Linked DNA regions of Hymenobacter swuensis DY53. The protein of the gene in region 1 interacts with the protein of each later gene in a pairwise test. Links are inferred from orthologs where the notes say so. Each region holds a gene or a part of one and is shown in the gene's direction. Other genes may lie near its edges. The genes, in order: dnaA and dnaB.

Evidence for each region.
Region 2: the proteins of dnaA (region 1) and dnaB interact in binary tests that used the Escherichia coli proteins (3 or more experiments, as listed by UniProt). The link is inferred for Hymenobacter swuensis DY53 from one-to-one orthologs.

What each region holds. Positions count from the first base shown.
Region 1 is NZ_CP007145.1:3,616,812-3,631,849, reverse strand. Bases 8,388-11,308 are described here. They hold dnaA (chromosomal replication initiator protein DnaA), read left to right. Parts: upstream 8,388-9,058; coding sequence 9,059-10,558; downstream 10,559-11,308. Other genes in these bases: HSW_RS16765 (hypothetical protein), read right to left, coding at 10,742-11,221; HSW_RS16775 (bifunctional metallophosphatase/5'-nucleotidase), read left to right, coding at 8,388-8,847. Outside these bases: HSW_RS16800 (hypothetical protein), read right to left, coding at 112-549; scpA (methylmalonyl-CoA mutase), read right to left, coding at 1,419-3,542; HSW_RS16790 (methylmalonyl-CoA mutase family protein), read right to left, coding at 3,669-5,444; HSW_RS16785 (outer membrane beta-barrel protein), read left to right, coding at 5,621-6,892; HSW_RS16780 (5'-nucleotidase C-terminal domain-containing protein), read left to right, coding at 7,036-7,794; more of HSW_RS16775, read left to right, coding at 7,921-8,387; HSW_RS16760 (OsmC family peroxiredoxin), read right to left, coding at 11,413-11,841; HSW_RS16755 (GH3 family domain-containing protein), read left to right, coding at 12,010-13,503; HSW_RS16750 (hypothetical protein), read left to right, coding at 13,595-14,029; HSW_RS16745 (hypothetical protein), read left to right, coding at 14,044-14,520; HSW_RS16740 (endonuclease/exonuclease/phosphatase family protein), read left to right, coding at 14,552-15,038. UniProt on the Escherichia coli protein: Plays an essential in the initiation and regulation of chromosomal replication. Binds in an ATP-dependent fashion to the origin of replication (oriC) to initiate formation of the DNA replication initiation complex once per cell cycle.
Region 2 is NZ_CP007145.1:1,926,147-1,941,129, forward strand. Bases 11,779-14,644 are described here. They hold dnaB (replicative DNA helicase), read left to right. Parts: upstream 11,779-12,376; coding sequence 12,377-13,912; downstream 13,913-14,644. Other genes in these bases: HSW_RS09680 (UDP-N-acetylmuramate--L-alanine ligase), read right to left, coding at 11,779-12,063; HSW_RS09690 (glutamate synthase subunit beta), read right to left, coding at 14,112-14,644. Also shown: HSW_RS09620 (vWA domain-containing protein), read right to left, coding at 1-1,318; HSW_RS09625 (hypothetical protein), read right to left, coding at 1,404-1,685; HSW_RS09630 (transketolase), read right to left, coding at 1,706-2,608; bcp (thioredoxin-dependent thiol peroxidase), read right to left, coding at 2,820-3,269; HSW_RS09640 (lipocalin family protein), read right to left, coding at 3,362-3,940; HSW_RS09645 (DUF4265 domain-containing protein), read right to left, coding at 4,073-4,438; HSW_RS09650 (M23 family metallopeptidase), read right to left, coding at 4,757-6,766; HSW_RS09655 (fumarylacetoacetate hydrolase family protein), read right to left, coding at 7,106-7,720; HSW_RS09660 (M48 family metallopeptidase), read left to right, coding at 7,974-8,768; HSW_RS09665 (hypothetical protein), read left to right, coding at 8,793-9,356; HSW_RS09670 (hypothetical protein), read left to right, coding at 9,555-9,806; HSW_RS09675 (alpha/beta fold hydrolase), read right to left, coding at 9,904-10,614; more of HSW_RS09680, read right to left, coding at 10,678-11,778; more of HSW_RS09690, read right to left, coding at 14,645-14,983. UniProt on the Escherichia coli protein: The main replicative DNA helicase, it participates in initiation and elongation during chromosome replication. Travels ahead of the DNA replisome, separating dsDNA into templates for DNA synthesis.

The sequences.
Region 1 (15,038 bases):
GATTACTCTGACAACGTTAGCACGCGAGATGCTTCGACAAGCTCAGCATGACCGTGCTAGTATCATCTGAAACGAAAACCGGCCCGCTGCTGCAGCGGGCCGGTTTTCGTTTCAGGCAATGCTGGCTATGTCCAGCGTTTCCAGCTCGGCTACAGAGCCGGGCAGCTGGGTGCGGCGCAGCAGCTCCGCCAGCGGCGGCGGCAGCTCGGCCAGGGTGAGGGGCTGCAGGGGGCGGGCCACCGCGTAGTAGCGGGTATCGGCGCGCTCGTGCAGGCGGGTTTTGGCGAAGGAAAACAGCCCGCGCCGGGCGTAGCGAGCGGCACCCGGGTAGGCCCCGTCCTGGGCCAGAGCCGGCGCGGCCGCCACCGGCGAATCGGTTTCCGGCCGCGTCAGGAAATACTGGTGCAGCTCCAGCAGCGCCACCTCATCCGCCGCCACCGATTCCGGCAGTACCCCGCCCCCGGACGCAACGTGCACAATGTGCCCGGCCGCATCGGTGGCGAAGTAATCAATATCAGCGTCTTCCTGGTCGATGTCGTGAATGCGCATTAGGAGCGAGAATTGGTTTTGAAATCAACTATGTGACAATATCTCGTATCCCTGTTTTAGATTTTATATGATTATATATTCTAAATAGTTCTGGTGTTTGGTATGCACTATCGAATGTGTGAATGATTTTTGGTAAAAGATTTTCTTCGGTAAATATTTTAAATAAATGGTTAGATATGACCTTGTACTTGGCGTTGATAAAATCTGATCCAGGTTTATTAAAACCAGATATACAGAATTGCCTTGACTTATTATTGAGTGAATTGCTATAAAAATTCACAAATACACTGGCTGGTATACTGTGTTCATTTCCTGTGTAATCAAAATTGATTTTATTGTAATATGAATAAAAATCATCCTTAATATTGTCGCTTGTGCTATTTAACGCTTCTTCATATGCCCAAATACATGTCGACGATTTGGTCATCGAAAGTCGTATGGTGTTGAATATCATGGATTGAATATCATTGATATATAGCTCCATTTTTATATCGATATGTATATAATAGCTCTCAGTCATATACTGGCGGCTTTCTGGTCGATGTCGTGAATACACATTGTGGGAAATGGTAAGGTGTCTAATCAATGGACTCCTTATGTCTATTTCTTAAAATGGAAGTTATTGTGAAAGTTACTGCAATACCTCCCACAATCATAGCATATAGAATTGAACCATATAAATCGAAGTGTAGCCACATTGAGTCAGCCAATGCAAAACACAGTACGCCTACAACACCGCTAATGAGCCCGAAGAACAAGATTTTGCAGATGAGCACGAAGCGTTGGTCTTTGCGTCTGTCATCAGGATTTCTGTATTGCATATATCTGTAGCTGACAGATGTGGATGACCACTTATTAGGTGCCCGTACTTACTCCCCCAACTTCCCCAAAATCTCCTGCGCGGCTACGGCAATAACCGTCCCGGGGCCGTACACGCCGGCCACGCCGGCGTTGTAGAGGAAGTCGTAGTCCTGGGCGGGGATGACGCCGCCGGCAATGACGAGGATATCCTCGCGGCCGAGCTGCTGCAGCTCCCCAATCAACTGCGGAATCAGGGTTTTGTGGCCGGCGGCGAGGCTGCTCACGCCCACTACGTGCACGTCGTTCTCGGCCGCCTGGCGGGCTACCTCGGCGGGCGTCTGGAACAGGGGTGCAATATCCACGTCGAAGCCCACGTCGGCGAAGCTGGTGGCAATGATTTTGGAGCCCCGGTCGTGGCCGTCCTGGCCCATTTTGGCTACCATCATGCGGGGGCGGCGGCCTTCCTGGGCGGCAAAGTCGTCGGCGGCCTGGCGGGCCTTGGCAAATTCCTCGTCGTAGTTCATTTCCTGCGAGTACACGCCCGAAATGGCGCGGATAGTAGCCTGGTGGCGGCCGTACACGGCCTCCAGCGCGTCCGAAATTTCGCCCAACGTAGCCCGTAGCCGCGCCGCGTGTATGGCCAGAGCCAGTAGGTTATCGGCGCCGGAGCGGGCGGCTTCGGTCAGGGCCGCCAGGGCGGCTTGCACGGCGTCGTTGTCGCGGGTGGCTTTGATGTGGTTGAGGCGGGTGATTTGCGACTCGCGCACGGCGTCGTTGTCGATGTCGAGCACCTCGATGTTGCTCACCTCGTCCACGCGGTACTTGTTCACGCCCACCACCGTTTCCTTGCCCGAGTCGATGCGGGCCTGCTTGCGGGCGGCGGCTTCCTCGATGCGCATTTTGGGCAGGCCGGTTTCAATGGCCTTGGCCATGCCGCCCAACTCCTCCACTTCCTGAATCAGGGCCCAGGCTTTGTCGGCCAGCTCGTGGGTGAGGGTTTCCACGTAGTAGGAGCCGCCCCAGGGGTCCACCACGCGGGTAATGTCCGTCTCGTGCTGGAGGTAGAGCTGGGTGTTGCGGGCAATGCGGGCCGAGAAGTCGGTGGGCAGGGCAATGGCCTCGTCGAGGGCGTTGGTGTGCAGGCTCTGGGTGCCGCCCAGGGCCGCGGCCAGGGCCTCAATGGCGGTGCGGGCCACGTTGTTGAACGGATCCTGCTCGGTGAGCGAGTAGCCCGAGGTTTGGCAATGGGTACGCAGGGCCAGGCTCTTGGGGTTTTCGGCCCCGAACTGCTTGATGAGCTTGGCCCACAGCAGCCGGCCGGCGCGCAGCTTGGCAATTTCCATGAAGTGGTTCATGCCAATGGCCCAGAAAAACGACAGTCGGGGCGCAAACTGGTCGATGGTCATGCCCGCCTGCAGGCCGGCGCGCACGTATTCCACGCCGTCGGCCAGGGTGTAGGCCAGCTCGATATCGGCGGTGGCCCCGGCCTCCTGCATGTGGTAGCCCGAGATGCTGATGCTGTTGAACTTGGGCATGTACCGCGCCGTGTAGGCGAAGATGTCGGCAATGATGCGCATGCTCGGCTCGGGCGGGTAGATGTAGGTGTTGCGCACCATGAACTCCTTCAGAATATCGTTCTGAATGGTGCCCGTGAGCTTTTCGGGGCTCACGCCCTGCTCCTCGGCCGCCACAATGTAGAAGGCCATAATGGGCAGTACGGCCCCGTTCATGGTCATCGACACCGACATCTGGTCCAGCGGAATCTGGTCGAACAGCACCTTCATATCCTCCACCGAATCAATGGCCACGCCGGCCTTGCCCACGTCGCCCACCACGCGCGGGTGGTCGGAGTCGTAGCCCCGGTGCGTGGCCAGGTCAAAGGCTACCGACAGGCCCTTCTGGCCGCCGGCCAGGTTGCGGCGGTAGAAGGCGTTGCTTTCCTCGGCCGTGCTGAAGCCCGCGTACTGGCGGATGGTCCAGGGGTTCTGCACGTACATGGTGCTGTAGGGCCCACGCAGGTAGGGCGCCTGGCCTGCCCCAAACCCGAGGTGGGTGAGGTGCTGCACGTCGTGGGCGGTATAGAAGGGCTTGAGCGCAATGCCCTCGGGCGTAGCGGTAGTGGCCTCGGCGGCCGGGGCCGGCGCGGGCAACTGGGCCGCGTCGTAGGATATGGTAGAGAAGTCGGGCTTCATGGGTGTGATTTAGTGATTTAGCGATTTAGCGAGTGGAGAAAACAGGAAGTTGAAAGCTTTGCTGGTACCGATAGTATTGGCCAGGGCAGAAGCACATCAAACTCACTAATTCACCATTTCACTAAATCACTTTTTCCCCTGCAAACGGGCCAGGACGGCTTCGGTGGTGTAGCCTTCCACCGAGAATTCCTTGAAGCCGAACAGCTGCACGGCTTCCTGCATGGTGGCCAGGTCGGCGGTGAGCAGGGGCTGCGGGGTGAAGTTCGGCTCGTCGATGGGGACGCGGCTGATGGCCCGGGCCAGGCGGCCGAACTGCTCGGGGGTGGCGTACATCAGCGTGGCTTCCTCAGCCGAGGAAAACAGCACCGACAACGTACCCTCCGGGTGCGACTCGCGCAGCTCGGGGCGCTCTATTTCCGGCAGCGTGAGCAGGAAGGATTCCAGAATAATCTGGTTGGTGTGGGCCCCCAGCAACACCAGCGCCGCCCGTTTCTTCTTCTTCTCGCGGCGCTCAAAGTGCAGGGCCGTGGCCAGGCGCAGCACTTCGGCCGGGTAGGTGGCGCGGGTGCTGTCGAAGTCCCGGCTGCGCAGCAGGCGTTTGGGGTTGTAGTCGAAGGTTTCGTTGGGGTTCTGAAACTTGTTGGTGCCCACCACCACCTGCTCGCCGGTGGCAATGCGCCGGAACTGCACCTGGGCCGAGGCGTGCAGCTCCTGCATCACCATCCCGGTAGCGGCCGGCAGTCCGCCCTGGGCCTGCACTTTCTGGAACAAGGCCCAGCCTTCGCGGGCCAGCTGGTCAGTAAGGGTTTCGAGGTAGTAGGAGCCGGCGGCCGGGTCCTGCACGTTGTCGAGGCCGGCTTCTTCGCGCAGCAGCACCGGCAGGTTGCGGGCCAGGCGCTCAGCAAACTCGTTGGGGGCGTGAAACAGGCAATCGTACGCGCCCACGCTGATGGCATCGGCCCCGGCCAGCACGGCGCTCATGGCCTCGGTGGTGGTGCGCAGCAGGTTGGTGTGCGGGTCGAGGGTGGTCTGGCTCCAGGTGGCCGTGCTGGCGAAGATGGGCAGCTCGGCGGCCAGCTCGGCGGGCAGGCCGTAGGCGTGTAGCAGCGTGGCCCACAACCGGCGCAACGCCCGCAGCTTGGCAATTTCGAAGAAGTAGTTGGGCCCTACGGCAATCTGCACCTGCATGGCGGCGGCCACGTCGGCCACCGACAGGTCAGCATCGGGCAGCTGGGTCAGGTAGGCGGCGGCCGTGCTCAGCGCGAAGGCCAGCTGCTGGCTGACGGTAGCGCCCCGGTTGCTGTAAAACGCCACATCCAGGCCCAACGCCTTGAACCCGGGCCAGGAGCGGGCCAGCCGCACGGCTGTCCGCACTTCCTCCAGCTGGGCCGGCAGGTTGGGCGAGTGGCGGGTGATGGGGTCAGTAACCAGGAAGCCGCGTGGAGCCGTGTCCAGAGCGGCCAAGCGCGCCAGCAGCGCGCTGCTACCCCCGCGCACTGTGTAGCCCACGTAGGTGTCGGCCAGCGTCAGGTGCTGCTGCAGATACTCCACATCGAAGCCTTCGGCGTGGCCCAGTACGAAATGCGCGCCATCGGCTCCACGGGTGAGGGCGTCGGCGGCCCGGTTGATGGTGGCGTGGCCGCGCTCCAGGGCCGGCACCTGGTAGGTGGGCACGTTGCGCCAGCGGGCCGGCCGCACCTGCGGAGCCGGGCTGCCGCCCAATGCGTCTAGGGCTTCCTGGTGGTAAAACGGCTGCACCACGAACCCGTCCGGCGTGGGCCAGGTAAGGGAGGCGGGGTCTTTGCCTTTCAGGTCGCGGGTGATGCGCTCCTGCCACTGGGTGGTGGAAAGGGCGTCAAATTCAGAAAACGAAACAGGCGCGGGGCGCGGCGAATCGGCCATAAGGCGGCGGGGTGGGATGGGGTGAACGGAGACCCTAGGGGGCGGGCTAAAGATACCGGTTCAGGATTGGAATGTTGTTTTAGGCTCGCTTGAGCCAACTCGGTACCTTTGCAGGCTTGTTTCCCGGGTATAGCACGTCAGCCCGACTATTTACGTCCTTTTATTTTGCCTGTTGAGTGAATAAACATGTACTATTTCTGCCGCTGCTGCTGGCAGCGGCCCCAGTTGTTGCCCAGACTAATTTCCGCCCCGGATATGTGCTGCCGCTTGTCGGCGATACACTGCGCGGTGAAGTAGACTCGCGCGGGGCCCAGCGCAACGCCCGGCTGGCCCGCTTCCGGCCCGCCCCCGGAGCGGCGGTTACGGAGTACAGCCCCCGCCAGCTGCGCGGGTACGGCTTGACCGGCGACCGGCTGTACCAGACGGAAACAGTTGTCCTGACCGATTCCCTGCAGCGTCAGACGCTGCTCAACGTGACGGCGGATACGCTCCGTCGGCCCTCCTTCCTGGAAGTGCTGGTGCAGGGGCCCGCCAGTCTGCTTTATTTGCGCGATGAGCGTAACAACGACCACTACTACCTGAAAATGCAGGGCCAGCCCGTGCAGGAGTTGGTACAGACCACCCGCCAGGTAGTGGACGCCGGCGTTACATACCAGCGCAAGTCGGATGAGTTCCGACGGACGCTGGCGGCTTCCATGCAACAGTGTATGGCGGTGCAGCCGGTTATTACCACCGTGCGCTACGACCAGGCCGGGCTGATGCGCGTGGTGCGTCATTACAATGAATGCGTGGGTGGGGTTTCCGCACTGCCGGCCAGTGCTTCGCGCAAAAACCACATACGGCTGGGAGTAGTGGCCGGCGCCGAAAGTAGCCGGATGGAGCTCAACTACAACTACCTGGGCTTGCCGATGACCATCAATATGCAGGGGGATGCCCAGCCGGTAGTGGGATTGACGTTTAATATCCGTCTTACCGGACTAAACAAGAATATATCGGCCCGGCTTGAAGCCCTGTATGAAAAGCAGCGCTACGAGTCAGGACCTGTCATCCCGGCCAATATCACGCAGGGCCGGGAGTTCCGAATTGCTCTGACCAGTATCCGGCTGCCGTTGCTGGTTCGCTACACGTATCCTAAAGGCAATATTCGGCCTTTTGCGCAGGTTGGCTACAGCTTCTCTCATTTATCACGGGCCGACAATGAAGTGCGGGAAGTATACCGTAACACAACGGGCGGCTACGACTATGCTGCCTGGCGGCCCTTCATTGCGCCGCGCAAGCTGGAGCAGGGAGTACTTGGTGGCCTGGGCTTGACTACGGCCTGGGAAGACAAGCGTAATCTGGCCCTGGAAGCCCGCTACGAGCGTTCCGATGGATTCAGTGAGAGTATAGGCGTTGGTAGCCGCATCAACCGCCTGTACCTGCTGCTGAGCTATGATCTGACGAAATAAGAGAAGAAGGCTTATCAACTAACGCCGGCTGTGGGAGTTCCTGAACTTCAGCGGCCGGCGTTGGCTTTGGCTAGGGTTACTGCTCCAACTCCGGCCGCGCTGCCGTACCTTTGCCGCCTTGCTTTTCTTCTTTTCCTGAACCGATGCAGTTTCTTCGTTCCCGCGTAGCGGCTTTTGGCCTGCTGGCTGCTGTGGCTTTGGCACCTGCCTGTCAGCGTGGCGGCTACCTGCCCAAGGCCCAGCTGGCCCCCGTAACGGCCCAGCCCGTAGGCAAAGCCCTGACCGATAACGCCCAAGCCGCCGCTACCATCGCGCCCTACCGCCAGCGCGTAACCGACCAGATGACGGCTGTAATAGGCCAGGCGCCGGTGGCCATCACCAAAAACAGCGGCGAGTCGCCCTTAGCCAACTTCGTGGGCGATATTCAGCGAGTGCGCGCCAGCCGGGAGCTAGGCCAGCCCGTAGACTTGGGCGTGATGTCGAACGGCGGCTTGCGGGCTCCTATTCCGGCCGGTACCGTGACCATGGGCTCGGTGTTTGAGCTGATGCCCTTTGAGAATGAGCTAGTAGTACTGGATGCTTCCGGAGCCGTGGTGCAGCAACTGTTCGACTACGCGGCCCGTATCAAAATGGCCGTTTCGGGTGCTACCTACACGATAGGGGCCGATGGCAAGCCGCAGAACATCCTCCTCAACGGCCAGCCATTCGATGCCGGCCGTACTTACACCATTGCCATTTCCGACTATCTGGCCGGCGGCGGCGACAATATGGTGTTCTTTAAGCCCATTAAGCCGCGCGGGACCGGCGTACTGCTGCGCTCCGCCATTGCTGAGTATATTCAGGAGCAAACCAAGCAAGGCAAACCTATCGAGGCTAAAGTAGAAGGCCGGGTGAAATTTTAAGGTGAGAAATGTGAGTGGAATGAGAGAAATGGGCGGCATACATGCTCCGCTGCTCCTGTCCTTTTATCCTCACCCCACGCCATTTTCGCATTTCTCACATTCCATCACATTCAGCACATTCCAACCGTGGACCGTCGCGAATTTCTGAAATATTCCGGCCTCGGGGCCGCTTCCCTAGGCCTGATGGGCGCGGCTGCGCTGCCCGCCGCTGCTGCCGATAAAAAGGCCGTGCGCCTCACCATTCTGCATACCAACGATATGCACTCCCGCATCGAGCCCTTCCCCGATAATGCTGCCCAGTGGGCCGGCATGGGAGGTATGGCCCGGCGCGCCACGCTGATTGAGCAGGTCCGGAAGCAGGAACCCAACGTGCTGCTGCTGGATTCCGGCGACATCTGGCAGGGGACGCCCTACTTCAACTTCTTTCAGGGCGAGCTGGAGTATAAGCTCATGAGCCAGATGGCCTACGACGCCAGCACCCTCGGCAACCACGACTTCGATAACGGCCTGGAGGGCCTGCACAAGCAGTTGCCCAACGCCACCTTCCCCTTCCTGATTGCCAACTACGACTTCACGGGCACCATGCTGGCCGGCAAGTTTCAGCCTTATAAGGTATTCGAGAAGCAGGGTATCCGCATCGGGGTATTCGGGCTGGGCATTGAAATGGCCGGATTGGTCGCCGATAAGAACTTTGGAGCCACCAAGTACCTCGACCCCGTAGCCGTGGCTAAAGACATGGTAACGAAGCTGCGCGGAGCCGAGAAGTGCGACCTGGTTATCTGCCTCTCGCACCTGGGCTACAAATACGAGTCGGCCAAAATCGATGACCGGAAGCTGGCGGCCCAGGTTAGCGGTATTGATTTGATACTAGGCGGACACACCCACACGTTCCTGGAACAGCCCGAGCCCATTGCCAGCCCCAACGGCCACCCCACGCTGGTAAACCAAGTAGGTTGGTCGGGCATCAACCTCGGCCGCCTCGATTATACCTTCGAGCGTGGCAGCCGCCCCACGGTAGCTGCCACCGCCGTAGTGCCCATCACGGTAGTGTAGGGGAATGATGAATTCATCACTCATCATTCCGAATTCAATATTCCCAACTCCCTTGGTAAAAGGGTGGAAAATGCAAGAAACTACCGGTTTTTTTGTCTCCTGAGTTTTCCACATTTTTGTCTCCCCCTGGAAAAAACGGGCCTCCTGAAGGCCTGCGCCGACCTGTCCTCTCCCTCACTTGCACCCCCGTTGCTTTTGCCCTATCTGATTGATGCTGAAGGATTGTCGAACCGTATGGGCCAACTGTCTTCGCGTCATCAAGGCAACGATTGGTGAGCAGAGTTTCCGAACGTGGTTCCAACCCATCGTGCCGGTACAGCTCCACAATAATATTTTATTGATTCAGGTACCGAGTACCTACTTCTACGAGTTCCTGGAGGAACACTATGTGGAGGAGCTCAAACGCGCCATCCACCAGGAGTTGGGCCCCGATGGCCGTTTGGAGTATAGTATCGTGGTGGACCAGGGCAACGCCCAGCAGAAGCCCCGCACTCTGAACCTGCCCACGGCCCGCAAATCGGCGGGGCCGGCTGCTTCCGCTACGCCGGCGGCCACGGCCATGGCCAACAGTGCCATGACGGCCTCGGCCCGCAACGTGGCGGCGGCCTCGGTGGCCCCGGCCCCTACGCCGGCCACCTTGCGTAACCCGTTCGAGGCCAGCAAAACCATTGAGCGGGACTACCTTAAGTCGCAGCTGAATACCACATATACCTTCGAGAACTACATCGAGGGCGACTGTAACCGGCTTTCACGCTCAGCCGGGCTGGCCGTGGCCAACAAGCCGGGCACTACCAGCTTCAACCCGCTCATGATTTACGGCGGCGTGGGACTGGGCAAAACCCATTTGGTGCAGGCCATCGGCAACCACATCAAAGCCACGAACACCGATAAGTTCGTGCTCTACGTGTCGGCTGAGAAGTTCACGAACCAGTTTATCGAAAGCCTGCGCTCCAACCAGGTGCAGGATTTTGCCAACTTCTACCTGCTGGTGGACATCCTGATTCTGGACGACGTGCAGTTCCTATCGGGCAAGGACAAGACCCAGGAAATGTTCTTCCACATCTTCAACCACCTGCACCAGGCCGGTAAGCAGATTGTGATGACTTCCGACCGTCCGCCGCGTGACCTGGTGGGGCTGGAAGACCGCCTGCTCTCGCGCTTCAAGTGGGGCCTGACGGCCGATTTGCAGAGTCCCGACTTCGAGACGCGCATGGCCATCATCCAGAACAAGATGCAGCAGGATGGCATTGATATTCCGCCGCAGGTGGTGGAGTACCTGGCCCACTCGGTGAATACCAACGTGCGGGAGTTGGAAGGCGTGCTGATTTCGCTGGTGGCCCAGAGTAGCCTCAACCGCCGCGAGATTGATCTGGAAATGGCCAAGCAGGCCCTGCGCCACATCATTGAGGAAGTGGAGGCCGAGGTCAACATCGACTTCATTCAGAAAACCTGCGCCGAATATTTCAGCGTGCCGCTGGATTTGCTGAAAGCCAAAACCCGCAAGAAAGAGGTGGTGACGGCCCGGCAGGTGGCCATGTACTTCGCCAAGGAGCACACCAGCCACTCACTCAAAAGCATCGGCCACCACTTCGGCGGCCGCGACCATAGCACCGTCATCCACTCCGTCCAGACCGTTTCGGACCTGATTGACTCCGACAAAAGCTTCCGCAGCACCATTATAGAACTGCGCAAGAAGTTCGCGGGACGGTAGCGGGGAGTGAGTTAAGTAGTAGGTAGTGAATGCTGAGTAGCAGATACTTATAGGGGTAGAAAAGGAAAGCTGGGATTTCCGTTCAGGCACAGTGCGTGCAGAACGAAAATCCCAGCTCTCCTCTTTTGAATACGAATTTGAGTACTGAGTACTCAATACCAAAGACTCAGTACTCAATACTACTTACTGCGCGTCGCGGAGGGCTATACTGTGCTTGGCAGCAAAGGCGCGCACCTGCTCGCGGAGGAGCCGCTTGCGCTTGGTTCCTTTTACCTGGCGTAGGCTCAGGTTCAGGGTATTTCCTTCCTTTAGCTGTACCCGAAGTTGCTGAGGAGCCAGTTCCAGACCGCTGATTTCCTCGGCGGCCAGGGCCTGCTTGGGGCGGAACAGGCCGTCCTTGTGCACAATGTAGGCGGGCGTGAACTCCAAATAGCTCTGGGTACCAAAAATGGGTGCATTATGCACCAGCACGTAGCCTACGTACACCAAGCTGAACAGCAGGAACAGGTAGTGCAGAAAGTGAAAGTCGCTGGCCCCCGCACCCGTTACAATGAGTGCCACCGTGTAGCCTATCCAGAGGAAGCCCAGGAATAGTTGGCCCCAGAACGGGATGCGCTGCGTGTTGGCGGGTTGCAGACGAATGCGGGTAGAGTCAGGATGCATAGAAGACAAGGAGAGTCGCTTTGACCCGCAAAAGTAAGCAGTTACCGGTTATAAGTTGCGGGTGGCCGACGGAACGTCAGTCTGGGCTTGCGAGGAATCTCGTGTGCTGATGTCAGGAGTACCATTGCAACGCCAGCCTGCGAGATTCCTCGCAGGCTTGGAATGACGTTCACCTCGTAACTTACGATTGACTACTTCAGCTCCGCTGAGGCCAGTTCCATTTCGGGAACGGCACTCAGAACCTGCGAAATGGGGCAGTTCTTCTTGGCGGTTTCCGCGTACGTCTGAAACTCTTCCTGTGACAGACCTTCTACTTCACCCTCGGTTTTCAGGCTGATTTTTACGATTTTCGGTACCTCGCCGGAAGTATTCAGCGTTACTTTCGATTCAGTACGAATCTGCTTTACCTGTTTGCCGTCTTTAGTTAAAATGCTGGTCAGGAACATCGTGTAGCAGCCAGCGTGGGCCGCGCCGATGAGCTCTTCGGGGTTGGTGCCTTTCTGCCCTTCGAAGCGCGCGCCTACCGAGTAAGGGGCCTGTACAGTACCGCTTTGGGTGGAAATTTCGCCGCTGCCTTTAATGTCGCCGTTCCAGACGGCCGTGCCACGTTGGTTGATCATGAGTAAAGTTGTGAAATGTGAAGTTGTGAAAAGAGGGGTACGGAAGCTGGACAGAAAAGGTAGCACCGCCGTACTCCGGAGAAATATCCGGCGGTGTACCTTTGAAAGATGAAGTTGGAATAGTACGCTATTCTCTGCACAACTTCACCTTTCACAATTTTACCACCCATGGGCCTGAAATCTACCCTGAGCCGGCCGCTGGCCGCCTACGTTGCCCGCCAGTACGCCCAGTGGCAGCAGGACCCTATCGGGACCCAGCAGCGGGTGTTGCGCGTGTTGCTGGCGCAGGGTGCCCGCACGGCCTTCGGGCGCGACCATTGCCTTCACAACGCCCGCACGGCCCAGGATCTGGCCTGGCAGGTGCCCGTGCGCGACTACGAGGCCCTGAAGCCCTACTTCGAGCGGGTGAAGGCTGGGGAGGCCGATGTGCTCTGGCCCGGCAAGCCGCTGTACCTGGCCAAAACCTCGGGCACTACCTCCGGGGCCAAGTATATTCCGCTTACCCGTGAGAGCATCCCGAACCACATCAACGGCGCACGTGACGCGCTGCTTCATTATGTGCATAAAACGGGTAAAAGGCGGTTTCTGGATGGTAAGCTGATGTTTTTGTCGGGCTCACCGGAGTTGGAAACGGTGGGCGGCATCCATACCGGCCGGCTCTCGGGCATCGTGAACCACCACGTGCCCGCCTACCTGCGTCGCAACCAACTGCCCAGTTACGCCACCAATGTCATCGAGGACTGGGAAACCAAGCTCGACCGGATTGTAGACGAAACCATTCAGGCCCCCATGACCCTGATTTCGGGGATTCCGCCCTGGGTACAGATGTATTTTGACCGGATTGTGCAGCGCACGGGCCGGCCGGTGGGGGAGGTGTTCCCGGAGTTCGACCTGTTCGTGTACGGCGGCGTCAACTTCGAGCCATACCGCAAGAAGCTGTTCGATACAATTGGCCGGCCCGTGGACAGTGTGGAGCTATTCCCGGCTTCCGAGGGCTTTCTGGCCTTCCAGGACGAGCCCGGCAACCCGGGCTTGTTGTTGCTGCTGGACGCCGGTATCTTCTACGAGTTCGTGCCGGCCGAGCGGTTTTTCGAGAAAAACCCGCCCCGTTGCACCCTGGCCGACGTGGAGTTGGGCCGCCAGTACGCGGTGGTCCTGAACAGCAACGCCGGCCTGTGGGGCTACAGCCTAGGCGATACGGTGCGCTTCGTGAGCCGCTACCCCTTCCGGGTGGTAGTGTCGGGCCGCATCAAGCACTTTCTGTCGGCCTTTGGCGAGCATGTTATCGGCGAGGAAGTGGAGCAGACCCTGCGCGAAGCCATGCGCCAGCACCCCGAGGTGGACGTGGTGGAATTCACCGTCGCGCCCCGCGTGAGCGACGACCCCACCGTGCCGTCCCGGCACGAGTGGCTCATCGAATTCGCCCGCCCGCCCCACGACACTGCCGCCTTCGCCACCGCCCTCGACGCCGGCCTTCGCCAGCGCAATGTGTACTACGACGATTTGCTGCGCGGCCATATTCTGGCGCCGCTGCTCCTCACGCCGCTACCGGCCGGCGCGTTTCAGCGCTACATGAAAAGCCAGGGCAAACTCGGCGGCCAGAACAAAGTGCCCCGCCTCAGCAACGACCGGACGCTGGCTGAGGGGCTGTTGGATAGTTAACTGTGATTAGCCGCATCCCTGCATATTTCTAATGGAAACAGTTCCAAACAACACGATACTAATTCCGGCATACGAGCACTCCGGAGTATCTATGTTCCGAAATGCGCGCACTTACCGGCAGTCCTGGCTGCGGCGGTGGCCTGTTCTGCTGATAGTGGGGGTAGGGGTCGGCGGTTATATTCAGCTCGGGCAGCCGGTGGCAGGCGGGCTGATGCTGGTAACCTTGCTCCTGTATGCGTGGCGCATGGCGCGGGAATGCTTTGTGACGCAGGTAAAGCTTACCGCTGACGATATTACCGTGCATTACTACAAGCGGTTCCACCGCCAGAAGGCTACGTTGCCTATTGCTGACACACACGTCACCGACCCCCGGGAGCCAACATATATGTTGGAGCTATTCGGAATACACCACCTCTATCTGACGTGCGGCACGGCCCGCTTTCTGTTGAGCACCACCGACGGTTTCACGCCGGCGCAGCTACATCAACTTTACGATGAACTCGTAGGTGACGAACACAGCACCTAGTTTACCAAAACGTCATGCGAATCGCCTTCGACCTCGACAACACGCTCATCCGCAATAACTACCCGTTTCCATTGGAACAGCCCCGCTGGCCGCTGCTGGCTCGGGTACTCGGGGGCGAAGGACTACGGCAGGGGATAGTACAAGCGGCCAGCTTTTGTCGGGCACAGGACTGGGAAGTGTGGGTGTACACCACCTCGTACCGCAGCACGTGGCACATCCGGCGGCTGTTTTGGTTGCATGGCATCTGGCTGGATGGCGTTGTTAACCAGCAACGGCACAATCGGGAGGTGCAGGCCCGCTGCACCAAGCACCCGCCCACGTTTAGGATCGACTTGCTGGTAGATGACTCCGAAGGCGTGCGGCTGGAAGGCGAACGGCATGGCTTTCGGGTAGTGGTAATATCGCCTGGCTACTTGGATTGGGTGGCCGCCGTGCGGGCTGCCGTACGGCCTGGCTCGGTAGAAAGCTTCGGGGTAAGCCAGAACCCGTAATTTGCTCCGTCTTCCACTTACTGCTTCCTACATGCGCCTGCTTGTTTTGATGTTGCTGAGCTGCCTGCTCGGGAGCCGCCCCATCGTCGCCCAGAAGCCCGCCCAACCCCTGCGGGTAGCTACCTACAACCTGCGCCTCAACGTGGCCAGCGACGGGGTAAATGCCTGGCCCAACCGCAAGGAGCTGGTTAAAAACCTGGTGCGCTACCACGGCTTCGACGTATTTGGCACCCAGGAAGGTTTCCGTGGCCAGCTCACCGACGTGGCCGAGCTAACGGACTACAGCTTCGTGGGCCACGGCCGCGACGACGGCAAGGAGGCTGGGGAGCACTCGGCCATCTTCTACCGGAAAAGCCGCCTGCAGCTGCTGCAGTCCGGCGACTTCTGGTTGAGCCAGACGCCCGATCAGCCCTCGAGAGGCTGGGACGCCAAATGCTGCAACCGCATCTGTAGCTGGGCCCGGTTCCGCGACCTTGCCACCAAAAAAGAGCTGTTCTTCTTCAGCGTCCACTTCGACC
Region 2 (14,983 bases), 1.7 Mb from region 1 along the record:
ATCGTCCGAAAATGCTGACTGAGGTGGTCTGACCGGGGCGGATGGTGAACGTGCGCACGTCGGTGAACTGGCTGCCGGTGGCGGTTTTGGTGCGGAACACGAGGCGGTAGGCCCCGGGCTGCATCGGCAGGTTCACTTTACTGCTGGTTTCGGGCAGGTTGTGCACCCACGTCTGCTGCTCGTCCTGGCCGAGGCGGTAGATGCTGCCGTAGCCTTTCAGGTCCGACACGATGTTGAGGATGCCGGGTGCCTCGTAGGTTACGGCCGTTTCCTGGCCCTGCTTCACCGTGATGCGCCGCAGCTGGCGGGGCAGCGTGAGCAGCTCCACCTCGTAGGTGCCGGCCAGCAGCTTCTGCCGCGCCCCGAAGGGCAGGGCTACCACCGTGGCCGGGTTGCCCTGAGCCCGCACCACCGCCTGCACCGTGCCGTAGGGGTTAGGCGAAATGCCCGGCCCCTGCAGCCACAGCGTGCCTTGGGGCGTTTTGTAGGTCAGCACGTTGGCCCGGCCCGGCCGGATGGGCAGGTTCGCCTGCCGCACCGGGGGCACCGTGTTAATCACCAGGTCGTAGCTCTGCAGCGCGTCGATGTCGAGCACATCGGGCTTGCCCTGGGCGTCGCGCCAGTGTACGTAGTTGTACTCGGGCAGCTCCGTCACGTTATTCACGAACGTCATATTCACGTTCGATTCCACGGGGCGGCCCTGCTCATCGGTGAGGTTTACGCTCACGGTGGTTTTGGCCAGCGTCTGGGTCACTACGTCGTTGAGGATGCTGCGAAAGGTCTTCACATCGGCCGCGTTGTAGTACTGCCCCAGGCATTCCAGCTGCTTGCCAAATTCCCGCTCGGCCCCGATGCCAATCACAAACGGCTTCAGAAACACCCGCTTGCGCTGCAGCGCCAAGGCCGTAGCGCACGGGTCGCCCTTGCAGGATTCCAATCCGTCGGTAATCAGAATGAGCACGTTACGGGCCGACTTATCCACCGGGAAATCCTGGGCCGACTGTAGCAAAGAGTAGGTGATAGGCGTGTTGCCCTTGGGCTCAATCGTCTTCAACCGCGCCTTGATGGCCCCCGCGTTTTTGGGCGCAAAGGCCACTTCCAGTTTCGAATCCTCGCAGTTATTCTCCTTGTTCTCGTGCTGATGCCCGTAGGCCCGCAGCGCCAACTCCAGGTTGGGGTAGGCGTTAAGCGAGTCCACCATCTTCGATAGCAGCCGCTTGGCCACGTCCCAGCGCTGTTCGCCTTCCCAGGGCGCCCGCATCGACCCGGACGCATCCAGCACGAACAGAATACGGGTGGTTTTGGGTTGGGCAGGCACTGCGTTCTGGGCATATGACGGTTTGCTGGTGATTATTAAAACCACCAACAGACCCCAAACCATATGCCAAGCACTACTACTCATTCTACTCCGTAGCTTCTGTTTGCTGAGGATCTGTTACAACCTCTCTCTTGACAAAAATCACCACAAGAGTGCCGATTATGACTACAGAGGCGACTATAGTAACAGCCTTGACCTGCCTTGACTTATTTGCTGTGGCTTTGATTAGCAGCATTGCTATTGCCGCAGCTACTACCGAAGCAAGCAGACGAAGTATAAATCCATAGTCTCCGGCAATCATCGGAAGAGACACAAACCAAAGAGGAGCTATTACAAAAGGATAGTACTCCTCAAGTACCTTATTCATTGTATAGAATAGGTTGGCAATTAGTAGTCGCCGGCTTCTTCTACGGCCAGCTGCTGGAGGGCAATTTCCAGCTGCTCGTTGTTCGGGGCCACGCCGTGCCACTTGTGCGAGCCCATCATGAAGTCTACGCCGAAGCCCATCTGGGTGTCCATCAGCACCATGATAGGCTGGCCCTGGCCGAGTAGGCTCTGGGCTTCCTCGATGGTGGGGAGGAGGGTTTCGAACTGGTTGCCGTCGGTTTCCAGTACGCGCCAGTTGAAGGCTTCGAACTTGGCGCGTAGGTCGCCGAGGCCGCCAATTTTCTCGGTGGGGCCGTCAATCTGCTGGCCGTTGCGGTCCACAAAGGCAATGAGGTTGTCCACTTTGTGGTGGGGGGCGTAGAGGGCCGCTTCCCACACCTGGCCTTCCTGCAACTCGCCGTCGCCCATCAGCACAAACACGGTGCTGGAGTCGTTGTTGAGCTTCTTGGCCTGGGCGGCGCCCACGGCCACGCTCAGGCCCTGGCCCAAGGAGCCCGAGGCCACCCGGATGCCGGGCAAATGCTCATGGGTGGCGGGGTGGCCCTGGAGGCGGGAGTTCAGCTTGCGGAATGTGGCTAGCTCGCTTACCGGGAAATAGCCCGAACGGGCCAGCACCGAGTAAAAAACCGGCGAGATGTGGCCGTTGGAGAGGAAAAACAAATCCTGCCCGATGCCGTCCATATCGAAGGGCTGGGGCGTGTGCTTCATCACCTTGAAGTACAGGGCCACCAGCAGATCGGTGCAGCCCAGCGAGCCGCCGGGGTGACCCGAATTGACGGCGTGCACCATGCGCACGATGTCGCGCCGCACTTGGGCGGCAATCTGTTTCAGCTCGGCTACCGACTTGGTGGCTGCGGGCGTGTGGGTTTCGGATGAGGCGGCGAATGACGTGTCCTGCGACATGGGTTCGGGTTGAGAATGGAATTGGTGAGGCAAAGGTAATGACCCTACCCCAACCCCTCCCCACAAGGGAGGGGCTCTAGCTCTAGCATTTTCTAACCGCTAATTTTTAGAGGTAGAGCCCAGCCCGCTTAATGCGTGGCATCTTTTGGGGAGGGGGTTGGGGTGGGGTACAAAAAAGCCCCGCCGGAGGGGCGAGGCTTTCGAAGGAAAACTACAGCAGCTGAGCTGCATGGTTTTTGGTGTCGACTTTGGTAATGACTTTCTCGATCAGGCCTTTTTCGTCGATGAGGAAGGTGTAGCGCATGGTGCCCATGTACTTGCGGCCGTACATCGACTTCTCCTGCCATACGCCGTAGTCCTGCACCAGCTTCTTGTCCTCATCCACGAGCAGCGGGAAGGGCAACTCGTGCTTGGTGGCAAACTTCTGATGTGACTTCTCCGAGTCGATGCTCACGCCCAGCACCTGCACACCAGCGGCCTGAAGCTGCGCGTAGTTGTCGCGCAGGTTGCAGGCCTGCGCCGTGCAGCCCGAGGTGTCGTCTTTGGGGTAGAAGTAGAGGGCTACTTTGCGGCCCGCGTAGTCCTGGAGGCGGTGGATGGTGCCATTCTGGTCGGGAGCTTCGAAGGCCGGAGCCTGCTCGCCTGCTTGAGGTACTGCCATGCCGCGAAGATAGAAGGGTTTTTTGGGGATTCAGCAACGAAATAATGCACGTCATTGCAAGGCCGGAGGCCGAAGCAATGACATTCTCATCCCTACGGTTTACCGTCGATGGGTTGCGGGGTGTAGATCAAATTATCCACCGGGAAGCCCAGCTCGCGGCCTTTGGCTACCAGCATGTCGCGGAGGTTGCGTTCCATATGGGGGTGGCGGCTCAGAATCCAGAGGTTTTTGCGCTCCGGCTCACCCACCAGCGCATATTGGTAGTCGGAATGGTCCACATCCAGAATCCAGTAGTCGCCTTCGAAGGGCCAGAAGAACTGCACTTTGAGGCGGGCATTGGTGGCATCCACGGCGCGGGCTATGGCTGTAGCGGTTTCGGCGGGGCCGTTGAGGCCTTCTTTGTGACATGTGTTGCGCACGTTTACCTTGCCATCGGGCCGCAGCTTGTAGTGGGCCGTTACGTGCTGGCACCCCTTCTCGAAGCGGGTGGGTAGCCGGGCCACCTCATACCAGAGGCCAGCGTACTTGTGCAGATCCACATGGGCGACGGTGGGCAGAACCGGGTAGGCTTTGCGGCGCGTGTAAGCATAGGCAGCTACGCCGGTAGCAATGGCGGCAGCAGCGGCCCCAAGCAGCACGGGTTGGCGACGTTTGAGTAGGTTCTTGGGCATCGGGTTGAGATTAAGAGTCGCCGCCGTATACGCAAAGCCAACGGTTGCGGCCCAGGAAATTGCAGAGGCGCGCAGAGAACGGAGAATATAGTATTTTCAGGGATTCGAACCTTTTTCTCAATCGAAGATTTGCTACTTCCAGCCCAAGCAAGCTTCCTCGTATTCCCACAATTTTTGGCTCTCTCCGTTAGCCAAAACGTGTTTAATGGGCGGATATTCCACGTTTGGGGGGATGTCGAAGGCGACAAGAAGCGAATCGGCATATTGAAACCCAACTCCGCCCAACTTCTCCACCACAGCGGTGCAGGTCTGGCGTGTGGATTCGGTCCCGAACAGCACTCTTACAACACTGTGGCCCGATTTCACGAGTATGTGCTCAAAATAATGAACCCCTTCGTCGGTTTCGACCGAAACCACATCGTATAAGGCGATGTGCTTCGCAAAAAAAGGAATGGAACTCAGGCTGTACCCCAGCCCCACCTGAACTGTGTCTACCATTTCCACTTAGTAAGCTTGTTCAGTCTCTTCCAAGTATACCAAGGCCACCGGATGATTAGGGAGGGCGGAAAGCGGCTCAAGTGCAGGCATTAGGTTCAGGCGAATGGGATTTTCTTCAAGACTAAAGTGTATAATACACCGCTGCCAGCGGTTGACGAAAACGTTCGGATTTCTGAGTGCACTAGATTTCTCGTTTTCTGAAAGGATACTCTTTGGTGGAGACGCAATAATTGTAGTCTCGCCGTTGCTGAAGTTGAGCAGCACCTTAACCGCTTAGCCTCAGCAACGACGAAACTCTATACAGTTCAGAAATCAGCTTTACAACACCAGATTAATCACTTTCTCATTCCCGGCCTGGTCGGTGAGGCGCAGGGTGGCGGGGCCGCGCAGAGGCGGGCCCAACGTGTCGTCACGCTCCGAGTAGATGATGGCGTTCTTATGCTCGAAGCGCAGCAGGCGGAACTGCCCGTTCACTTCCAGCTTGTAGCTGGCCAGGCCCGAGAGGTCGTCGCCGACCTTGAACACCACGCCGCCGGGGCCGCGGCTGATGAGACGGGCTGAGGGCGGAATGGTATCGGTGAGTAGCTTAAACTGGCCGAAGGCTTTGATGGAAGCCGTGATGCTGCGGCCGTCGGGGCTCCACTTGCCGCCCACGTAGGCCCTGCCGCCCTTGGCTGTAACGCCGTAGATGGCCGTGCGGCGCGGGTCAGCGGCCGGGGTTTCGGGCTTGAGGGTGAGGGCCAGGGTTTCGTAGAGCGGCGTGCGGGGCAGATGTACCGTCCAGAGGCCCTGCTTGTAGCTGGTCTGCACGTACAGCGTGTCGAAAAGCGTTTTTGGTCCAAAACCCAGCGCTAAGTTGGCCGTGCTGAAGCCAAACTCCCGGCCCGAGGGAATCAGGGCCTGCCGGTCAAACCGCTTGGTGATGCGCCCGAACTGCAAGGAGTCGGGGCGGCCGGCGCGCAGGTCGTAGAGGTACACGTTCTGGCTTTGCTCAGTGTAGCTGGGCTTGAGCGTGAGGCGGCGGTTGCCTTTGAACAGCGTCAGATTCCCGCCTACGGCCGCCGTATCGGGGTCGGCGGCGGTGGCTACCAACAGGTTGCGGCTGATATCGTAACGCAGGGCCGGGGTTTTCACGGCCGCCGAGCGGGTTTTGCGGTAGCCGGCCTCGGTGCCGCGCAGCACGAAACGTAGCGGCGTGAGGTTGCCGTAGGAGTCGCTCAGGCGCACTTCTACGGCGTAGAGCTGGCCCGGTTCCACGCGCAGCTTGCCCTTACCGGGGCCGGTGGTGTACATGCTCAGGTCGTTGCCGTCGTCCACGAAAAGCCGCTCCAGCTGCCGCCCCTGGGTGGCGCGCCACTCATAATCCAGGTGGCGGTTGATCTGGCGGGAGCCTTCCGGAAACGGAATGTCATCAATAACATGCTGGTAGTGCGGCTGCCCATTCACCAGTACCTCCACTTTCTGAATGCCGTTCTTGTTCCACACCTGATCGAACCTATCGAAGCCCTGCATGAGCAGGCCCACGGTGCCGTTGGCCGCAATGGTATCGGCCCACACGTAGCCGCCGCCGTTAGGTAGGGGCGGAGCTTTCGGCAGGAAAATCGACTTGCCGAACTTGCCCTGTACCCGGGCGTCAATGCTCAGGGCTTCCACTCCAAAAGCCAGCAAGGTGGGCGCTACGTGGTCCTGGATTTCGGAGAAGCCGCCCCATTGCAGCGGGTTAAGCTGCGCGTCCTGGGCCGTGCGCACCTCCCAGTGCAGGTGGGGCCCCGCCGAGCCGCCGGTATTGCCTGAAAGCGCCACCACTTCGCCGCGCTTCACCGGAAATTGGTCGGGCTTAAAGAACAGCTCCAGGTCGTAGGTCTGCTTTTCATACTGGCGGCGGCGCAGCTCCTCGGCCACGGGGCCTTTGAAGCGGTTCAGGTGGCCGTACACCGTGGTCAGGCCGTTGGGGTGGGTGATGTAGAGCACGTTGCCGTAGCCGTAGCTGCTCTGCTTCATGCGCGAGATGTAGCCGTCGGCCGAGGCGTATACGGGCAGGTCTACCCGGCCGTCGGTTTTGATGTCGAGGCCGCCGTGGAAGTGGTTGGGGCGCAGCTCGCCCATACTGCCGGCCAGAAAATTCTGCTGGCCGGGCTTAATCGGGAACAGAAAATAGCCCTGGGGTACTTCAGGGCGGCGGGATGTGGTGGCAGGAGTAGGCTTAGGCTTGGCAGCCGAATCGGGCTCCTGCCCACCGCAGGCTGCGGGCTGCAACCCCAGCAGCAGCAAAAACGGCCACGCCACGCTCAGCAGACGCGGCGGCCGGGTAAACAAAGAATCGGGCATTCAGAAAAGGAAATCGGCAGCAGAAGGAAAGGAAAACGGTGCCGCAGCAACGCCGCAACCCGGCACAATCGTGCCTTGGCGGATGGGAAATGGTGAACGGATTTGTAAACGCAGCACGTCACTCCGGGCTTGCCGGGGAATCTCGCGGGCTGACGTTGTGGTGATAACCGCTCCATAGCCCAGGGTTTAAACCCTGGGCTAGTGAATCGTTCAGCCGGAACAGTGGAAATCGGACGCCCGATGAAGCTTGGTGGTTAGCCTGGCAACGTCAGCACGCGAGATTAGTCGCGGGGCTCGGAATGACGTTCAACAGACCTACTTCAATGACGTTCCGTAGGCCTACTTCACGGCTAAGTTAAACATCTTGTCCTCACCGATGAAGCCCACCAGTTGGTCGTTGATTTTGACGGGGCCGACGCCGCTGGGGGTGCCGGTGAAGATCAGGTCGCCCATTTTCAGGGTGATGAATTGGGAGATGTAGCTGATGATTTTCGAGAAATCGTGGAGCATGAGGCTGGAGTTGCCCTGTTGGCGCACCTCGCCGTTTACTTCCAGCCGGAAATCAATGTTCTTCAGGTCGGGAAATTCGGCTACGGGCTTGAACTCCTGGGAAATTGGGGCCGAGCCGTCGAAGCCCTTGGCCAGTTCCCAGGGCAGGCCTTTGCTTTTGAGCTGGCTTTGCAGGTCGCGGGCCGTGAAATCAATGCCCAGCCCGATGGCGTCGAAATAAGTGGGCGCAAACTTCTCCTCGATGTTCTTGCCATTCTTGCAGATACGCAGCACCAGCTCTACTTCGTAGTGAATATCCTGGGAGAAATCGGGCAGGAAGAAGGGCTGGTTGCGCTGGAGCAAAGCCGTGTCGGGCTTGGCGAAGATGACGGGCGCGGCGGGCGTTTCGTTCTGGAGTTCGGCAATATGGTCGGCGTAATTGCGGCCGATGCAGAGGATTTTCATGCTCAGGGAGTTGGAAGTGTAACGGCCGCCCGAAGACGGCCAAAGGGCATGCGACCGGTAATAAAGGCGGGCAGGCGGTCAAAAATAGCGTTTAATTCGTGGGCCGGAAACCTCAACCGGGCTCCTTTTTACGGCTGTAGGCCGCCGCGCAAACATTTTGCCCACCGCCGCACGTATAGTACCCCGGGCCAGCAAGTGTCTGCTTGCGGACCGGTTCCGTTCCCGCTTTCCTTTCTCTCAATTGCCTACTCTCATGCTCAAGAAAATTGCCCTCGCCAGCTGCCTGCTCGTAGCCGCGGGCTGCGCCACGGTTCCCATCACCGGCCGGCGGCAGCTCAGCCTCGTTTCCGACACCGAAATGAATACGATGGCAGCCACGGAGTATCAGAAAGTGCTTTCCAGTAGCCGGGTAGTGACCAGCGGGGAACAGGCGGCTATGGTAAAGCGGGTGGGCCTGCGCATTCAGCAGGCCGTGGAGCAGTATTTCAGCCAGCGCGGCGAGCAGGCGCAACTGGAAGGCTACCAGTGGGAGTTCAACCTCCTCGATGACAAACAGGAAAATGCCTGGTGCATGCCCGGCGGCAAGGTGGCCGTGTACACCGGCATTCTGCCCATCACCCAGGATGAAACCGGCCTGGCCGTGGTAATGGGCCACGAAATTGCCCACGCCGTAGCCCGCCACAGTTCGGAGCGGATGAGCCAGCAGATGGCGGCCCAGAACCTGGGCAGTATTGCTTCAGCGGCCGTAGGGCAAACGCCCACGCTTACCCAGAATGTGTTTCTGCAGGCGGTGGGCGTAGGTTCTTCGCTGGGGTTGCTGAAATACGGCCGCAGCCAGGAGTCGGAAGCCGACCACCTGGGGCTGATTTTTATGGCTATGGCCGGCTACAACCCTGATACGGCCGTGCAGTTCTGGCAGCGCATGGATGCCCGCGAGAATGCTGCCTCACCCCCCGAGTTCCTTTCTACGCACCCTTCCAACGGCACCCGTATTGCGGGTATTCAAAAGGAGTTGCCGGAAGCCCGTACTTACTACAAAGCCCGCTAAACTTGGCTGGTTGAACCTATCCTGATGAATCGTATTCTGCGTATTGCGCTGGCCTCTGTACCGGTAACGGTGCTGCTGGCGGGCTTGAGTGCCTGTGAAACCTCCAAGCGGGGCTTTCCGGAAATGAGCACCCCCACCACCGATACCGACGAAATGCGCCGCAAGCGCGAAGTAGTCAGCAAACAGATAGCGGAAGTAGCCGAGGGGAAAATTCGCTATATCATGCCCCGCGAGCAGCTTTCCGCCGCTTTTACCCGGCAGTTCGGCGACGGTACGGCCATCGACAAAACCGTTATCCGCAAAGTGCAGGAAACGCCCAAGGATAAGGCGGTGTACTACCTAGTGGGTATGGGGCTGCGCAACGGCATGTACCGGGCTATGGCCCTGCCGCTGCAAACGTCGTCGGACAACAGCCTGTATCTGCCTTCTAACTCGGCCCGCTACATTATTACGGGCGTAGGTTGCACGTTCTGTTTCTTCAACTTCGAGAAAAATGAAATTGTGGGCACCACCTGCGAGGAAAACTCCGGTGGCAGCCGTTGCGACCTGCGTGTGGAATCCAACAACACCTTTTTCGTACGCAAATAGCCATGCTTAGCCGCAAATGGATTATGCGCCTTTCACTCACGGCTTTGGCCCTACTGCTTACTACGGATAAGCGGCGTCCAAAGCCGGCTGCGGATAAACCGGAAAATCCGCAGTAGCCGGGGATTTTTAGGGTAAAGAACTTGGTCTAGAACAGTTGATGTGCGTATACACTGGGCTACTTACTTTCCTTTCCCAGCCATGCACAACAATTCCACCGTCAATAGCACTCAGCTGGTTCGCTACCATTTGCAACTGTCGCCGGCAGTAGAGGAGCCGCAACTGATAAAAGCCCGCGCGCTGCTCACCGAACAAGGATTCCTAGTAGATCAGCTTACTTCCGACGAAGCTGTGGTGGCCTCTATACAAGGCGCCGACCCCGATTGGCAACCCACTCGAGAAGGGTTTCGGCGATTAGGAAGCGGCGTCGTCCATATCACCACCGCTGAATAAGCGCACTATATTACACAACAGGCCCCGTCAATTTGGCGGGGCCTGTTGTGCTTATAGCGGATAAAAGGCAAGCGGTTGAGCAAACCAATACTACGTGCTACACCATGCCTTCCTCCACCAACTCCACAAACCGTGCGATGCGGTTCACCAGCAAATCGGGGTTGACTTTTTCCAGCGGGTGGGGCGTGTTCATGATAATTTCGAAAGTGGCACGGGGCATGTGGTCGACGTAGGAGCGGGAGGCATCCACGCCGGCCGTTGTGTCCAGCTCGCCCACCAGCACCTGTACAGGTACTTCCAGTTCGGCCAAGTTAGCTGCCGTGAGCAGCGGCGCATCCCCGAGGCCGCGCAATAGGCCCGTGGTAGCAGCCAGCAGCTCGGGTAGCGGGGTAGGGGCGTGCAGTTGCTCCAGTTGGCTGGCAAACTGCGGCACTTTCTCCCGCATACCGGCCGCGTCCAGAAAGCGGGTTTCCAGCGCCGCAGTACCCGGCGTCCAGTCAAATTTAGTACCCAGCGTGGTGATGCTGCTGAATAGTTCCGGCCATGCCACAGCGGCCGTCAGGGTTGCGTAGCCACCCATGCTGTACCCGAATACGTGTACCGGCGGCAGGTTGTGGGCGAGAATAAACTGTCGGATTTCCTGCGCCAGCTCCTTCATCGAGAAACCAGTAGTCGCCAGCGGCCGGCCACCGTGGCCAGTGAAAGAAAAGGAATGCACATCATAGAACGGAGGCAGTTCCCGCTTCAGAAACTTCAGCTGCGCTTCCGAGCCCAGAGCCCCATGCAGGAGCAGAATGGTATGTTTCATGCGTTGACGGCTCAACTGCCAACCGGCACTTCACGGAAAAGCCGGCCGACAGACAAGCGTAAGTTATTGGGTCACTTCGGCCGCCAGCTGGTTCAGGTCCAGTCCGTCGAAGGTACCTGAAGTCATCATCAGCAGGTTGGCGTGCTGCCAGTTCTGCTCATGCAGGAAGGCAGCCAGCTCCCGGCTATCGGTAAATACGCGCAGGTCGGGACGCTGGAAGGCTTGCTGCACGGCCTCGGGCGGCAAAGCAGGCAGGCGCTTGTGGGCCAGCACCTGCGGGTTGAAGTACACCACCGCCACGTCGGGCGCGTCGAAGGTGTGGGCGTACTGGGGTAGAAAGGCCGGGTTGAGGGAGCTGAAGGTGTGCAGCTCCAGGCAGGCCACCAGCCGGCGCTGTGGAAACTGCTTCTTGAAGGCCGTGGCGGTGGCCTTAAGCTTGCTGGGGGCATGGGCGAAATCCTTGTATACCACCGAATTCGGGCCCTCCTTTACCAGCTCCAGCCGCCGCGCCGCGCCTTTGAAGGTGCCTAATGCTTCATAAAACTCTTTGCCCTTGATACCCAGCTGCTTGCACACTTCCTTGGCCGCCGAAATATTGCGCAGGTTATGCTCGCCGAACACCTGCACGGGCACTTCCTCTTCTTTCTTGTTGAGCAGGAAGGTTTTGCCGTTGCGGATGACGTGCTCGTGGGGGCCGTAGCCGATGTACTTCACGGCGGGCGAGCTGGGCACCGTTACCAGTTGCACCTGCTCATCGTCCTGGTCATAGATGAGCACACCTGCTTTAGGTGTCATCTCAGCGAAGATGCGGAACTGCTCCCGGTAGATTTCCTCCGTCGGGAACACGTTGATATGGTCCCAACTGATACCGGAAATTACCCCGATGTGGTGCTGATACAAATGGAACTTCGGCCGCCGGTCAATGGGGGAGGACAGGTACTCGTCGCCCTCAATGATGATGATGGGCGCGTCGTCGGTCAGCTGCACCATTAGCTCGAAGCCTTCCAGCTGCGCGCCTACCGCATAGTCGAACTTGCGGCCGTGGTAGCGCAGTACATGCAGGATGAGGGAGGTGATGCTGGTTTTGCCGTGCGAGCCGCCGATAACAATGCGTTGCTTGTCGCGGGAGGCTTCGTAGATGAACTCGGGGAAGGAGTACACGCGCAGGCCCAGCTCCTGGGCGCGCAAAAGCTCGGGGTTGTCGGGGCGGGCGTGCATGCCCACAATTACCGCGTCGAGGTCAGCTGTAATCTTCTCCGGAAACCAGCCTTCCTGGGCCGGCAGCAGACCGGCGCTAGCCAGTCGGCTTTTGGCCGGCTCAAATATTTCGTCGTCGGAACCAGTTACCTGAGCGCCGCGCTGGTGCAGGGCTAGGGCCAGGTTGTGCATAATGCTGCCCCCGGTTGCAATCAGGTGCAGGCGTTGGAGGGAAGAAGGAGTAGCAGCCATTCGGTAATAAAGAGGAATAGGGCTGCAAAGGTACGGGGTGTTTTTTTGCGGCAGGGAGAATGAGGGAGGAACGCCACGTCTCTACGAAAAAGAAACCTTTTGTGCCACTCCGGGATTGTAGAGCCCAGCCGTTAGCTTTGTAGCCCCTTGGGCAAAAATCAGGGGTAGCTGGAAGAAATTCCGGCCGGAACCGGCCCAACCTGCTTACCTTGTAGTGCTTACCCAAGTGATGAACGACTCGATGGATGACCGTCTGAAACAAGCTGGGACCCGCGCCAAAGCGGCCTGGAACAGCCGCCCCGCGCAGCTGCCTATGGGCGGCGCGTCGGGCAAGCTGCCGCCCCAGGCGCCCGAGCTGGAGGCCGCCGTGCTGGGGGCGCTCATGCTGGAAAAGGATGCCCTTACTACGGTTATCGACATCCTCAAGCCCCAGAGCTTTTACAAAGACGGCCACCAGCGCATCTTCAAGGCCATCCTGAACCTGTTCGATAAGTCGGAACCCATTGATATTCTGACCGTCACGCATGAGCTGCGGGAAATGGGCGAGCTGGAAGTAGCCGGTGGCGCGCATTACGTGGCCAACCTCACGTTCAAGGTCAACTCGGCGGCCAACATCGAGTACCACGCCCGCATCATCACCGAAAACGCCATCAAGCGGGAGCTGATCCGCATTGCCTCCGACATTCAGCGCGACGCCTTCGAGGACACCACCGACGTATTCAACCTGCTCGATACCACCGAGCAGTCGTTGTTTGAAGTGTCCGAATCCAACATCCGCAAGAACTTCGATGACATGCGCAGCCTGATGGGCAAGGCCATCAAGGAGCTGGAAGAAAAGAAGGATCAGAAAGACGGCCTCACCGGCGTGCCCTCCGGCTTCTCCGCCCTAGACCGCGTAACCTCCGGCTGGCAACCATCTGACCTGGTGATTATTGCTGCGCGCCCTGGTATGGGTAAAACTGCTTTCGTGGTGTCGGCCATGCGCAATGCGGCGGTGGAGTTCAAGAAGCCGGTGGCCATTTTCTCGCTGGAAATGTCCTCGCTGCAGCTCGTGAATCGTCTGATTTCAGCGGAGGCGGAGCTGGATTCCGAGAAGATCAAGAAGGGCAACCTGGCCGACTACGAGTGGGCCCAGCTCAACCACAAGATTTCCAGCCTGTCATCGGCCCCCATCTATATCGATGATACGCCGGGCTTGAGCATCCGGGAGCTGCGCACCAAGTGCCGCCGCCTCAAGGCCCACCACGATATCCAGATGATCATCATCGACTATCTGCAGTTGATGACCGGCAACACCGACGGCAAGGGCGGCGGTAACCGTGAACAGGAAATTGCCTCGATTTCGCGGGCCCTCAAGGGCATTGCCAAGGAGCTGAACGTGCCGGTGCTGGCCCTGTCGCAGCTGAGCCGCTCGGTGGAAACGCGCGGTGGCGACAAAAAGCCCCAACTCAGTGACCTTCGCGAATCGGGGTCCATCGAGCAGGACGCCGACATGGTAATCTTCCTCTACCGCCCCGAGTACTATAAGATTACGGAGGATGAGATGGGCAACCCGACCCAAGGCACCGGCGAGGTCATCATTGCCAAGCACCGGAACGGCTCTTTGGAAAGCGTGCAGCTCAAGTTCATCGGTAAGTTCACCAAGTTTGCCGACCTCGACGGGGCCGGCGGCGGCTTCGGCGACGCGGGCTTCAACCCCGGCGCTTTCCCCACCAGCACCTTCGACGACGACCAGTCCGGTTTCGCCCCGAACACCATCCGCCTCGGCTCCCGTATCAACAACGACGGCCCGCCACCCGCGCAGCCCTTCCCCCGCAGCAACTTCGATGACGGCCCACCGCCGTTTTAATCTGGCAAGAAACACAAACCGCCCGCTGGTATCAGCGGGCGGTTTGTGTTTAACACCTGTCATCCTGAGCATGTCGCGCATCAAGCGAGGACGAAGGACCTTATCACGTCAGAACAGTGCCGTAACAACGACTGGTTCTGGCGCAATAAGGTCCTTCGTCCTCGCTTGATGCGCGACATGCTCAGGATGATAGACAGCCTTATCCAAACATGCCTACGGTGTCTTTGCTGGGTAGGGCAGTTTTGCCCATTAGGAACAAGTCCACCTGCCGGGCGGCTTCGCGGCCTTCGGAAATGGCCCATACGACGAGCGACTGGCCCCGGCGCATGTCGCCGGCCACGAAGACGTTGGGCTGGGAGGTGAGGAAGTCAGAATCGGACGGGGTACGCACGTTGCCCCGGTCGTCGAGGGCCACGCCGAGCTGCTGTAGCAGCCCTTCGTAGCGGGGGGAGGCGAATCCCAGGGCCAGCAGGGCCAGCTGGCAGGGGATTTCGCGCTCCGAGCCTTCGATTTCGGTGAAGGCGAGGCGGCGGCCCAGTACGTCGGTTTCCCAGGTTACGTCGGTGACCAGCAGGGCCCGCAGGCGGCCTTGGTCGTCGCTGAGAAAGGCTTTGGTGTTGATGCCCCAGTAGCGCTGGCAGCCTTCCTCGTGGGAGGTGCTGGTGCGGAACACGGCCGTGGGGTAGTGGGGCCAGGGCTCGAAGTGGGGCCGCTCGGGGGTGGGCTGGTGCATGAGGGCAAACTGCATGACGGAGCGGGCCTGCTGGCGGTTGGCCGTGCCCACGCAGTCGGAGCCGGTGTCGCCGCTGCCGATTACCACTACGTCGAGGCCGGTGGCCTGAATTTCGGTTTCCGACAGCGGCAGCCCACTTACGCGGCGGTTGTGCTGGGTGAGGTAGTCCATGGCGAAGTGGATGCCGGGCAGCTCGCGGCCGGGCAGGGGCAGGTCTTTGGGCACCAGGGCCCCGCCAGCCAGCACTACGGCATCAAACTGCGCCGTAAGGTCCTGGGCTGTCAGGTCGCGGCCCACTTCGGTGTTGCAGCGAAACTGTACGCCGTCTTCTTCCAGCA